One region of the Acidovorax sp. K2F genome, then DNA from elsewhere that is predicted to be linked to it. Evidence: predicted binding sites of a transcription regulator. Region 1 holds the regulator's gene; each other region holds the start of a gene.
What was found. The regulator FNR, encoded in region 1, switches genes on or off when oxygen is low (the NO sensors DNR and NnrR bind a similar motif). The targets are predictions, from matches to a motif close to TTGATNNNNATCAA.

Region 1 (3,274 bases):
ATTCGGCGGAGATGATGCGACGCTGTGGCTTGAAACGCTCCGGCAAGTGTGCATAGGCATACAACGCAATGCGGTCAGGCCGCAGCTGCGCCACCTGCGCCAGCGTGCGGTCAAAAGACTCTGGCGTCTGGCGCGGCAGGCCGTAGATCAGGTCCACGTTCACCGAATCAAAGCCCAGCGAGCGAGCGGACTCCACCAGTGCAAAAACCTGCTCTGCAGGCTGAATGCGGTGCACGGCCTTTTGCACTTCGGCATCAAAGTCCTGCACGCCAAAACTCAGGCGGTTAAAGCCCAATTCAGCCAGGAGCGCCAGACGCTCGGAGTTGACCGTGCGCGGATCCACTTCGATCGAGTATTCGCCCCCGGGCGCCAGCGTGAAGCTGCGCTTGAGCATGGCCATCAGCTCCCGCAAGCCCGCATCTGAGAGGAAGGTGGGCGTGCCACCGCCCAGGTGCAATTGACTCACCACCTGTCCTACGCCACAGTGCGCGGTGTGCAGGTCGATCTCGCGGCTCAGGTAGCGCAAGTAGACCTCGGCGCGGTCATGGTGTTTGGTGATGATCTTGTTGCAGGCGCAGTAGTAGCACAGGGATTCGCAAAACGGGATGTGCACGTACAGGGACAGCGGCATGGCCTTGGCCAGCGTGCCCGAACGGCGCTGCTGCAGCGCCAGCACATAATCTTCCTGACCGAAGGCCTCCACAAATCGGTCGGCCGTTGGATAGGACGTATAACGGGGCCCTGGCACGTCAAAGCGGCGCAGAAGATCTGGCGAAACAGCAGTCATGGGGAAATTTCCTTGCGTACACCTTGACTGTGCCGTAGGCTCCGGGACATGTCCTTGACCTGCATCAAGTGAACCAACAAGCGATACGGCGACAATTTGATGAAGGTCAGCCGCTCGCCCGCGCCCTGTATTCAGGTTCGTGTACGGCAAGCACGATATGCTCGACCAACAACCCAAGTCCATGTGCCTATGAACCCGCTCACCATCAAAGTCGCCTGCTCCAACTGCAACCTCCGCGAGCTGTGCATGCCCGTGGGCTTGAACGAAGAGCAGCTCCAGCGCATTGACGAGGTGGTCGCCGTCCGTCGCAAAGTCAAACGCGGAGGCACGCTGTTTCGCAATGGCGAGTCCTTCACGTCCCTGTATGCCATCCGCACCGGGTTCTTCAAGACCTGCGTGGCCACGGAAGACGGTCGCGACCAGGTCACGGGCTTTCAGATGGCGGGCGAGATCATCGGGCTCGACGGCATCGTCAATGACCACCATACCTGTGATGCGGTGGCACTTGAAGACGCCGAAGTGTGTGTCATGCCCTTCGACCGCATTGAAGAGCTGTCACGCGAAGTCACTGCCCTGCAGCACCACGTGCACAAGATCATGAGTCGCGAGATCGTGCGCGAGCACGGCGTGATGTTGCTGCTGGGTAGCATGCGTGCCGAGGAACGCCTGGCCGCCTTTTTGCTGAACCTGGTGCAGCGCCTGCATGCACGGGGCTTCTCGCAGTCGGAACTGGTGTTGCGCATGACGCGCGAAGAAATCGGCAGCTACCTCGGTCTCAAACTCGAAACGGTCAGCCGGACCTTCTCCAAGTTTGTGGAAGAAGGGATCGTGGAAGTCAAACAGCGCCATGTGCGCATTCTCGACACCGATGCCCTGCGACGCATTGTGAACAGCCAGCAGACCTGCCACTGACGACACTGACACTGAGCCACTTCCACGCAGAGAGTCGGTTCAGCACAAAGTACAACCATCTCTTGCGAAACGGCATGCATTGCATGCCCAGACAAGCAGGCGAAAAGGGCTCAGGGGCAGGACGATGTCTTGCGGCAATCGTCGGGGCGCTCCCCATCGGGCACCGGGCACCGGTTGACCTCGAACGGAGACATGGAAAGCAGTGTCGTCAATGCGCTCGTTGCCATGGTGATGGCCCAAAACACAAAAAATGCGAGGGTGTACACCCCTTGCCGTGACAGCGCCAGGGGCTGGCCGAACCAGTGCAGGTCCTGGGGGTCCACCATGGCAAAAACCAGCATCTCCAGCACGCCCGCCATCAAGAAGGCGGGCCATGCAATCCACATCAGGCGTTGCGTCCACATATCGGTTCTGTCTCCTGGTGCTGCCTGGGGTCGCTGGGGGCAGCGACCGGCGGGTTGTCAGCGTGGTTGGTCTTGCACGGGGGTGGCCGCATGGTTGCGGGCCTTGAGGGCCGGTGCCAGGCTTTTCTCCGGCGCCACCAAGGTCTTGTTGATCTCAATGCCCTGGCGGTAGTAATCCTCGGCCACCACCGGGTCAGGCCGAGAAATCGCCAGCCACAGCGTCACAAAGCCAGCCACGATCACGATGGCAGGCCCGGCAATCACCAGCCACACATGGCCGAACTTCCACCAGGGCATGGGAACTGCCGGTGTCGCGATGGCAGGGTTTGAAGACATGGTGCTCTACTCCTCAACAATATCGGTCAAAGTGCGGCCCTGAAAGGCCCCACCGGGATGCCGCTCAACGCGGCACAAGAAACACGGATTTTTCCGTCACGTGGGCAGCTGCCCCGACGGCCTGCACGTCAAACTGAACCGCATGCGAGCCCGACGTGGCGGAACCGTACGGAATCTGCAAACGCACGGCCACCCAGCGCGACTCTGCTGCGCCAATATCCACTTCGGCCTCGGAGGCCACCTCCAGCCCCTCCAGTCCACGCGCACTGATGCGGTAGCGCTGTTCGCCCTCCGTGGCATTCATGATCTGCAGCCGGTAAATATTCTCCAGTTTGCCCCCCGCCACAATGCGCGAGAGCGCGGCCCGGTCACGCACGACATCCACCTTCAGCGGCGTGCGCACCACCAGGCTGGCCAGCATGGCAACGCACAGTGCTACCAGCACGGCGGTGTAGATCAGCACACGGGGACGCAGCACGCGACGCAGCATCTGGGACTGCGTCCAGCGCTTGGCCACGCCGTTCTGGGTGGAATAGCGGATCAGGCCACGCGGGTACTGCATCTTGTCCATTACGGTATTGCAGGCGTCCACACACAACCCGCAACCAATGCACTCATATTGCAAGCCCTTCCGGATATCGATGCCCACCGGACAGACCTGCACACACAGCGAGCAGTCAATGCAGTCGCCAAGCCCCTGGGCCTTGTAGTCAATGTTCTTCTTGCGCGGGCCGCGCTGCTCGCCACGCTCAGGGTCGTAGGTGACGATGAGCGTGTCTTTATCAAACATTGCGCTCTGAAAGCGCGCATAGGGACACATGTACTTGCAGACCTG
Region 2 (3,274 bases), on a different contig from region 1:
CGCTTCCTTGGTCACGCCCAGTTCGGTCAGCAACGCCGCAAACGCCGCGTTGGTGGGCGCGAACACGGTGAGCGTGCCTGCGCTCAGCGTGGGCGCCAAGCCGGCTGCGACCACGGCTTCGACCAGGATGCTCAGCTCGGGGGTGTTTTGCGCCAGTTCGACGATGTTGCGCTGGGGTTCGTCGTCGCTGCCCCCGCAGGCCTGCAACAGGGTGGTGCTGGCGCCCAGGGCGGCGGCCATCAGGACGGTGCGGCGATTGAATACGGTGTTCATGGCGGCTTCTCCTCGTGAATGGATGGTGGGTGAAAAGAGCGGTGGTGCCTGTGGCTTACTTGGGCATCAGCACCGTGTCGATCGCATGGATCACGCCGTTGCTGGCGGCCACGTCGGTGGCAATGACCTTGGACTGGTCGACCGTCACGCCCATGCTGGTGCTGACGGTGAGTTCCTGGCCTTGCACGGTCTTGACCTTGCCCGCCTTCACATCCTTGGCCATGACCTTGCCGGGCACCACGTGGTAAGTCAGCACCTTGGTCAGTGCGGCCTTGTCAGCCAGCAGGCCGTCCAGCGTGGCCTTGGGGATCTTGGCGAACGCTTCGTCGGTGGGGGCAAACACCGTGAACGGGCCGGGGCCCTTGAGGGTGTCCACCAGACCGGCGGCCTGCACGGCGGCCACCAGGGTCTTGAAGTTGCCCGCCTTCACGGCGGTATCGACGATGTCTTGCGCCATGGCGCTGAAGGTGGCGCCAGCGGTCAAAGCGAGTGCAATCAGGGTCTTCTTCATGGGTCGTTCCTCTCGGTTTCGATGGAAATGACACGCCAAGATGGGCGTGGCGCGAATGTATAACCATTTGGTACGAAAGTAAACTGATTGGTTATTCAATAACCATTTAGTCGTAACGAGATGAAAAAAAGCCCTGCAAGGCAGGGCTTTGGGGTGGGCGTTGCGCCGTTGCGCCGTCGTGCGCTGTGGACCTGTGCGTTCAGCGAACGATCAGAAGCGGCACCTTGCTGTGGGCCAGCACCTGGGTGGTCACCGAGCCCATCACCAGCGTGGCGATGGCGCCATGGCCGTGCGAGCCCATGACCAGCAGGTCGAACTTGCCGGTGTCTGCCACCTTGGCAATGGTCTCGCCCACCGCGCCGACCTTGACGCTGCGCTTGGCATCCACCCCGTGGCGGCCCAGGAACTTGCACACCGGGGCGAGGATTTTTTCGGCTTCTTCTGCGTGGTAGTTGTCGACCACTTCCTTGCCCAGCGCGGCGCGTGCACGGGGAGGCAGCGGGGCCTGCACCGTCAGCACGGTGTAGGTGTGGGTGCCGCCCAGCAGTTCTTCGTGGGTGGCCAGGTAGGCCAGCATTTTCTTGGTGTAGGCGCTGCCATCGACAGCAAGCAGGATGTTCATGGTGTTCTCCGAAAAAGGATGAAGCAGACTACTCTGCGCGGGTGCCTGTTGTCTTGACCTGGGTCATGTTGTTCTGTTCGGCGCGTGGCGGATTCGTACGAACCGCGCACCGATCATACGGTGACCATGCAGCGCGGCTGAAACGCGATCTGCTCGCCCTTGCGCGCATAACCCAGCGGGTTGGCCACCACCCGGCACTGCCAGGCGGAGCCATCGCTGTGCGTGCCCTGGGCGGTGTAGTCGCTGGGCGCATGCAGGTGGCCGTGCAGCCACAACGGGGTGTACATCAGCAGGTCGTCCAGCGCGTTGCAAAACCCCGCCGTGCCAGGCACCAGGCCGTAGCGGGGGTCGGCGCTGCGCAGGCTGGGCGCAAAGTGGGTGACGACCACGGTGGCACCGTCAAATGGCTGCTGCAGCACATCGCGCAGCCACTGCTGGCAAACCAGCGCCTGATCGCGCATGGGTTCGGCCAGAAACGGCTCCGCGTGGCGCGTGCCACCGGTCTTGCGCAGGTAGAAGTTGGCCGCACGAAAAGCCTTGTCGCGCAGCTGGAGCCGGCGCGTGAGGTCGGTGGTGCCTTCATGGTCGGCCAGCGCGTCGAAATCGCTCCAGAGTGTCGTGCCGACAAAGCGCACGCCTTGCAGCACCAGGGTTTCACGTTCGAGCCACGCAATGCCCAAGCGGTCACAGGTCCGGCGCAGCCGCAGGTGCGCGGCATCGAAGTCCTGGGCGTCGTACTCATGGTTGCCGGGCACAAACAGCACGGGGGTCGGCCAGCCTGCATATTGGGACAACGGCGAAAACCGGGCCAGGCCGAAGTCGTCGTCGTCCAGTTGAGAGCCCTGCTGGTAGGAGCCCACGTCCCCCGCCAGCACCAACACATCCGTGCCAAGGGCGGGCTCGGGCACAAAGTGGGGGTGTGCCTCCAGATGGAGGTCGGACAAAAGCTGGATATTCATCAGCCGTACAGTCTAAGGCGTGCCGTGCAGGTCCTGCCCCGGAAAGGTGCGCCGTGCTGACCGTGCAAGCGCCTGCAGCAGCCAGGTCATTGCAGCCTGCTGGGGGCCGCGCCGGCGCCACAGGGCATCCACGTGCACGGCGGGCACGTCCAGGGGCAAAGCCCGTTGCACCAAGGCGTCGGCGATGCCGGTCACTGGCACAAAGTGGCGCGGCAGCACGGTCAGCAGGTCCGAGCCCGACACCACCCGACCGGCCGTGAAGAATTGGTTGACCGTGATCACAACCTTGCGCTCGCGGCCCAGCGACGCCAGGGCTTCGTCGATGAAACCAAAGGGCCGGCCCGAAAAACTCACCAGCATGTGCCGCGCTGCGCAGTAGGTGTCCAGCGTCAGCGGCGCGTCGGCCAGAGGGTGGCCCTGGCGCATCACGCACACGTATTCGCCGTCGTACAGCCGGCGGCTTTCAAAGGCGACCACGCCACCGGACTGTGCCCGCGCCGTGAGGTCGGCCAGTGCCGCTGGAAAGTAACCCACAGCCATGTCGGCCGCCTCTTCTTCGAGCAGACGCCGGGGGTCGCGCGTGGTCAGCGGCAGCACGCGGATGGAGATGCCGGGGGCTTCGCGCTCGATGATCTCCACCAGGGCCGGCACCAGTGTCGCCGCCGTGGCATCGGCCATGGCCAGCACAAAGGTGGACTCCGCCGTTGCCGGGTCAAAGTGCCCCGGCGCCAGGGACTCCTGCAAATGGGCCAGGGCCTCGCGCACTGGGGGCCACAGGGCCAGTGCACGTGGCGTGGGCTCCACCCCCTGGCCGCTGCGCACCACCAGTTCATCGCCCACCACATCGCGCAGGCGCCGCATGGCATTGCTGACTGCCGGCTGGGTGATAGACAGCTTGTGCGCAGCCCG
Region 3 (3,274 bases), on a different contig from region 1:
TCTGGTCGTAGTGGTGCGGAGGCAGGTAACCCATGTTGTCGCCAAAGGCCATGGCCTGCTGCAGGCGCATCATCACGGCGTCGGCAAAGCCGCGCAGCAGCATCACCAGGCCCAGGATCATGTACATGATGCCGATGCGTTTGTGGTCAATGCTGCAGATCCAGTCGCGCCACAGGGGGGCCCACAGGCGGAACTTGGTGATACCGGCCAGAACGACCAGGCCGCCCAACACCACGGCAATGAAGGTGGCCAGCACGATGGGCTCATGCGCCATCGGTACGGCGTCCCAGCTCAGGCGGCCCAGCGCCCAGTGGGATGGAGAAAGGGTTTCGGAGGACATAGGAGTGCTCATTGACGGATGCTGGCGCCAGTCGTTGGTGCCGGTGCGTTGCGGGTTTCGAGTGCGGCCACCACCTGGGCGGCGTTTTGCACGGTGCAGACGTCCTGGGGTAGGTTCAGCCCTGCAGCGCGCATGTAAGCGTCGCCACCCAGGGCATCGATGGCCATCATGTGGTGCATGCACATCTTTCCGTCTTCGACGCAGCGGTTGAGCACCTTGTCGTACAGGCCTTCTTCCACCGAGGCAAAGCGCTGCACCGGATCACGTTCGCTGGGCTTGACCAGGTTCAGGTAGGTGCCCTTGTCCAGGGGCTTGCCTTCGGTCTTGGCCTTTTGCACCCACTGGGCAAAGTCCTCGTTGCTCAGGCCATGGAACTTGAACGTCATGCCCGAGAAACCCGCGCCGCTGTAGTGCGACGACATGCCCTTGAACACGCCAGGCTTGTTGATCACCGCGTTCAGCTCGGTCTGCATGCCGGGCATGGCGTAAATCATGCCGGCAAGGTCTGGCACGTAGAACGCGTTCATGGTGGATGTGGCCGTCAGCTTGAACAGGATCGGGCGGTCCACCGGTGCCGCCACTTCATTCACGGTGGCGATGCCTTGCTCGGGGTAGAAGAACAGCCACTTCCAGTCCATGGCCACTACCTGCACTTCAAGCGGCTTCACATCGGCGGGCACGGCGCGCTGCGCGTCGATGCGGTCCAGGGGACGGTAGGGGTCGAGCTTGTGGGTGCCGATCCAGGTGATGGCGCCCAGCGCAATGATGATCAGCAGCGGCACGGTCCAGATCACCAGCTCCAGAGTGGTGGAGTGGTGCCATTCCGGGTCGTACTCGGCCTCGGTGTTGCCCTGACGGTATTTCCAGGCAAACAGCAGGGTGAGCGCGATCACGGGCACGATGATGATCAGCATCAGCAGCGTGGCGGTGATGACCATCTGGCCTTGCTGGGCAGCGACGTCACCGGCAGGGTTGAGCACGACAGCCTTGCTGCAGCCTGCCAGGCTACCCAGCGCTGTCAGGGCGAGCAGCCAGGTGGGCCCACGAAGTTGGGGAAGTTTGAGCATGTGTAGAGCGCGATCAATGCGTTTCAGGGTAAACGCGGACAACGGGATGTGTGCGAATGTACTAGCGCTAGCTTTTTTGTCGATTGGACATTTTGTCCAAGGTCAAAAGCGCAGGCTGTTTTTGCACCAATGTGGTGCATTCAAGGGCTTTGAAGGACATTTCCTGCAGTCGGCATAGTGAAACCGCACTTGTGGCCCACAGAAGTTGCGTGTAGAACGGAGCGGTCTGAGTTAGCTACACAACGTCAAGGAGCCATGTTCATGAGCAGCCCCGCCACTGCCACTTACCCTGCGGCCGGTTTTCACGAAAGCGCCGCCTCTCTCTCGCGGGCTGATACGCATGAAGACGTCACCCCCAGCGAAATCGCTGTGGGCGTGATCATCGGACGCTCGTCCGAGTATTTCGACTTCTTCGTTTTCGGGATCGCCTGCGTTCTTGTCTTCCCGTCCTTCCTGTTTCCCTTCCTGTCGCGCCTGGACGGCACGCTGATGGCCTTTGCGCTGCTGGCCGTTGCCTTCGTGGTCCGCCCGGTGGGTACCGCCATCTCCATGGCCATCCAGCGGCGCTGGGGGCGGGGCACCAAGCTGACCATTGCGCTGTTCGTGCTGGGCGTCTGCACGGTGGGCATGGCCTTTTTGCCGGGCTACAAGGATGTGGGCACTTCAGCCATCGTGGCGTTGCTGATCCTGCGTGTGGGCCAGGGCTTGGCGCTGGGTGGTTCGTGGGACGGCTTGCCGTCGCTGTTGGCCATGTCGGCCCCCAAAGAGCGCAGGGGCTGGTACGCCATGATCGGCCAGCTGGGCGCGCCTCTGGGCTTTGTGCTGGCTGCGGGCCTGTTTGCCTACCTGTACAGCAGCCTCACGGTGCAAGAGTTTCTGGCCTGGGGCTGGCGTTATCCGTTTTTTGTGGCCTTTGCCGTGAACGTGGTGGCCCTGTTTGCCCGCCTGCGTCTGGTGGTGGGGCAGTCGTACTCCGAACTGCTCAAGGACCGCGAGTTGCAGCCCGTGCCGGTGAGCCGCGTCATGCGTGATGAAGGCAGCAACGTGTTGCTGGGCGCCTTTGCGGCGCTGGCCAGCTTTGCACTGTTCCACCTGGTCACGGTTTTCCCGCTGTCGTGGATCACGCTGTACTCCGACCAGCCAGTCACCCAGATCCTGGGCGTGCAGATCGTCGGCGCGTTCCTCGCGGCGGGCGCCATCATGGTGTCGGGCTGGCTGTCGGACCACCTGGGCCGCCGCAAGCTGCTGGGCGGCATGGCCGTGCTGATTGGCGTGTTCAGCTTCATGGCGCCGGTGTTGCTCAACACTGGCGAAGTGGGCAGCACCATGTTCCTGCTGCTGGGCTTTGTGTTGCTGGGCCTGTCGTACGGCCAGGCATCGGGCACGGTCACGGCCAACTTCTCGCCGCAGTATCGCTACACCGGCGCGGCCCTGTCGGCCGACCTGGCCTGGATCATTGGTGCAGCCTTCGCACCGCTGGTGGCCCTGTATCTGTCGTCGCAGTTCGGTCTGCTGGCAGTGACGGTGTACCTGCTGTCGGGTGTGGCCTGCACGCTGGGCGCGCTGAACCTGAACCGCCGCATGGAGCGGCGCGACCGCTGATGCATGCTGACGAACTGCTATTGAATGTATAGCTTGCAGCGCATGTTCCACTAGCGCTACCAGCATAAAAGGCTCAAAAAGCGCCCGGTTGTGCCGGGCGCTTTGCTTTGGGGGGCTTGCAAAGCACGGCTCAGTCCATCGTAACGGGGCACACTGCCACAAGGGCTCAGACGCAGGCGGTCAGCGCTCCTGCGGCGTGGGTTCCAGCAGCGCATCGGCAACGAGGCGAAGTCCCACGGCAGAAGTGCAAGCCCCGCGAGACGGG

Region 2: the regulator FNR is predicted to act here: its motif matches at 1,460-1,473, upstream of N4G42_RS00990 (universal stress protein).
Region 3: the regulator FNR is predicted to act here: its motif matches at 1,500-1,513, upstream of cyoA (ubiquinol oxidase subunit II).

The regions. Positions count from the first base shown of each region.
Region 1 is NZ_JAOBSQ010000041.1:81,225-84,498, forward strand. It holds gene hemN (oxygen-independent coproporphyrinogen III oxidase) at 1-787, opposite strand, end outside; gene fnr (fumarate/nitrate reduction transcriptional regulator Fnr) at 977-1,699, shown strand; gene N4G42_RS15985 (hypothetical protein) at 1,810-2,103, opposite strand; gene N4G42_RS15990 (FixH family protein) at 2,161-2,439, opposite strand; gene ccoG (cytochrome c oxidase accessory protein CcoG) at 2,504-3,274, opposite strand, start outside.
Region 2 is NZ_JAOBSQ010000001.1:200,632-203,905, forward strand. It holds gene N4G42_RS00980 (fasciclin domain-containing protein) at 1-273, opposite strand, end outside; gene N4G42_RS00985 (fasciclin domain-containing protein) at 329-784, opposite strand; gene N4G42_RS00990 (universal stress protein) at 984-1,406, opposite strand; gene N4G42_RS00995 (metallophosphoesterase) at 1,520-2,365, opposite strand; gene N4G42_RS01000 (LysR family transcriptional regulator) at 2,378-3,274, opposite strand, start outside.
Region 3 is NZ_JAOBSQ010000045.1:18,307-21,580, reverse strand. It holds gene cyoB (cytochrome o ubiquinol oxidase subunit I) at 1-340, opposite strand, end outside; gene cyoA (ubiquinol oxidase subunit II) at 349-1,407, opposite strand; gene N4G42_RS17100 (MFS transporter) at 1,669-3,009, shown strand.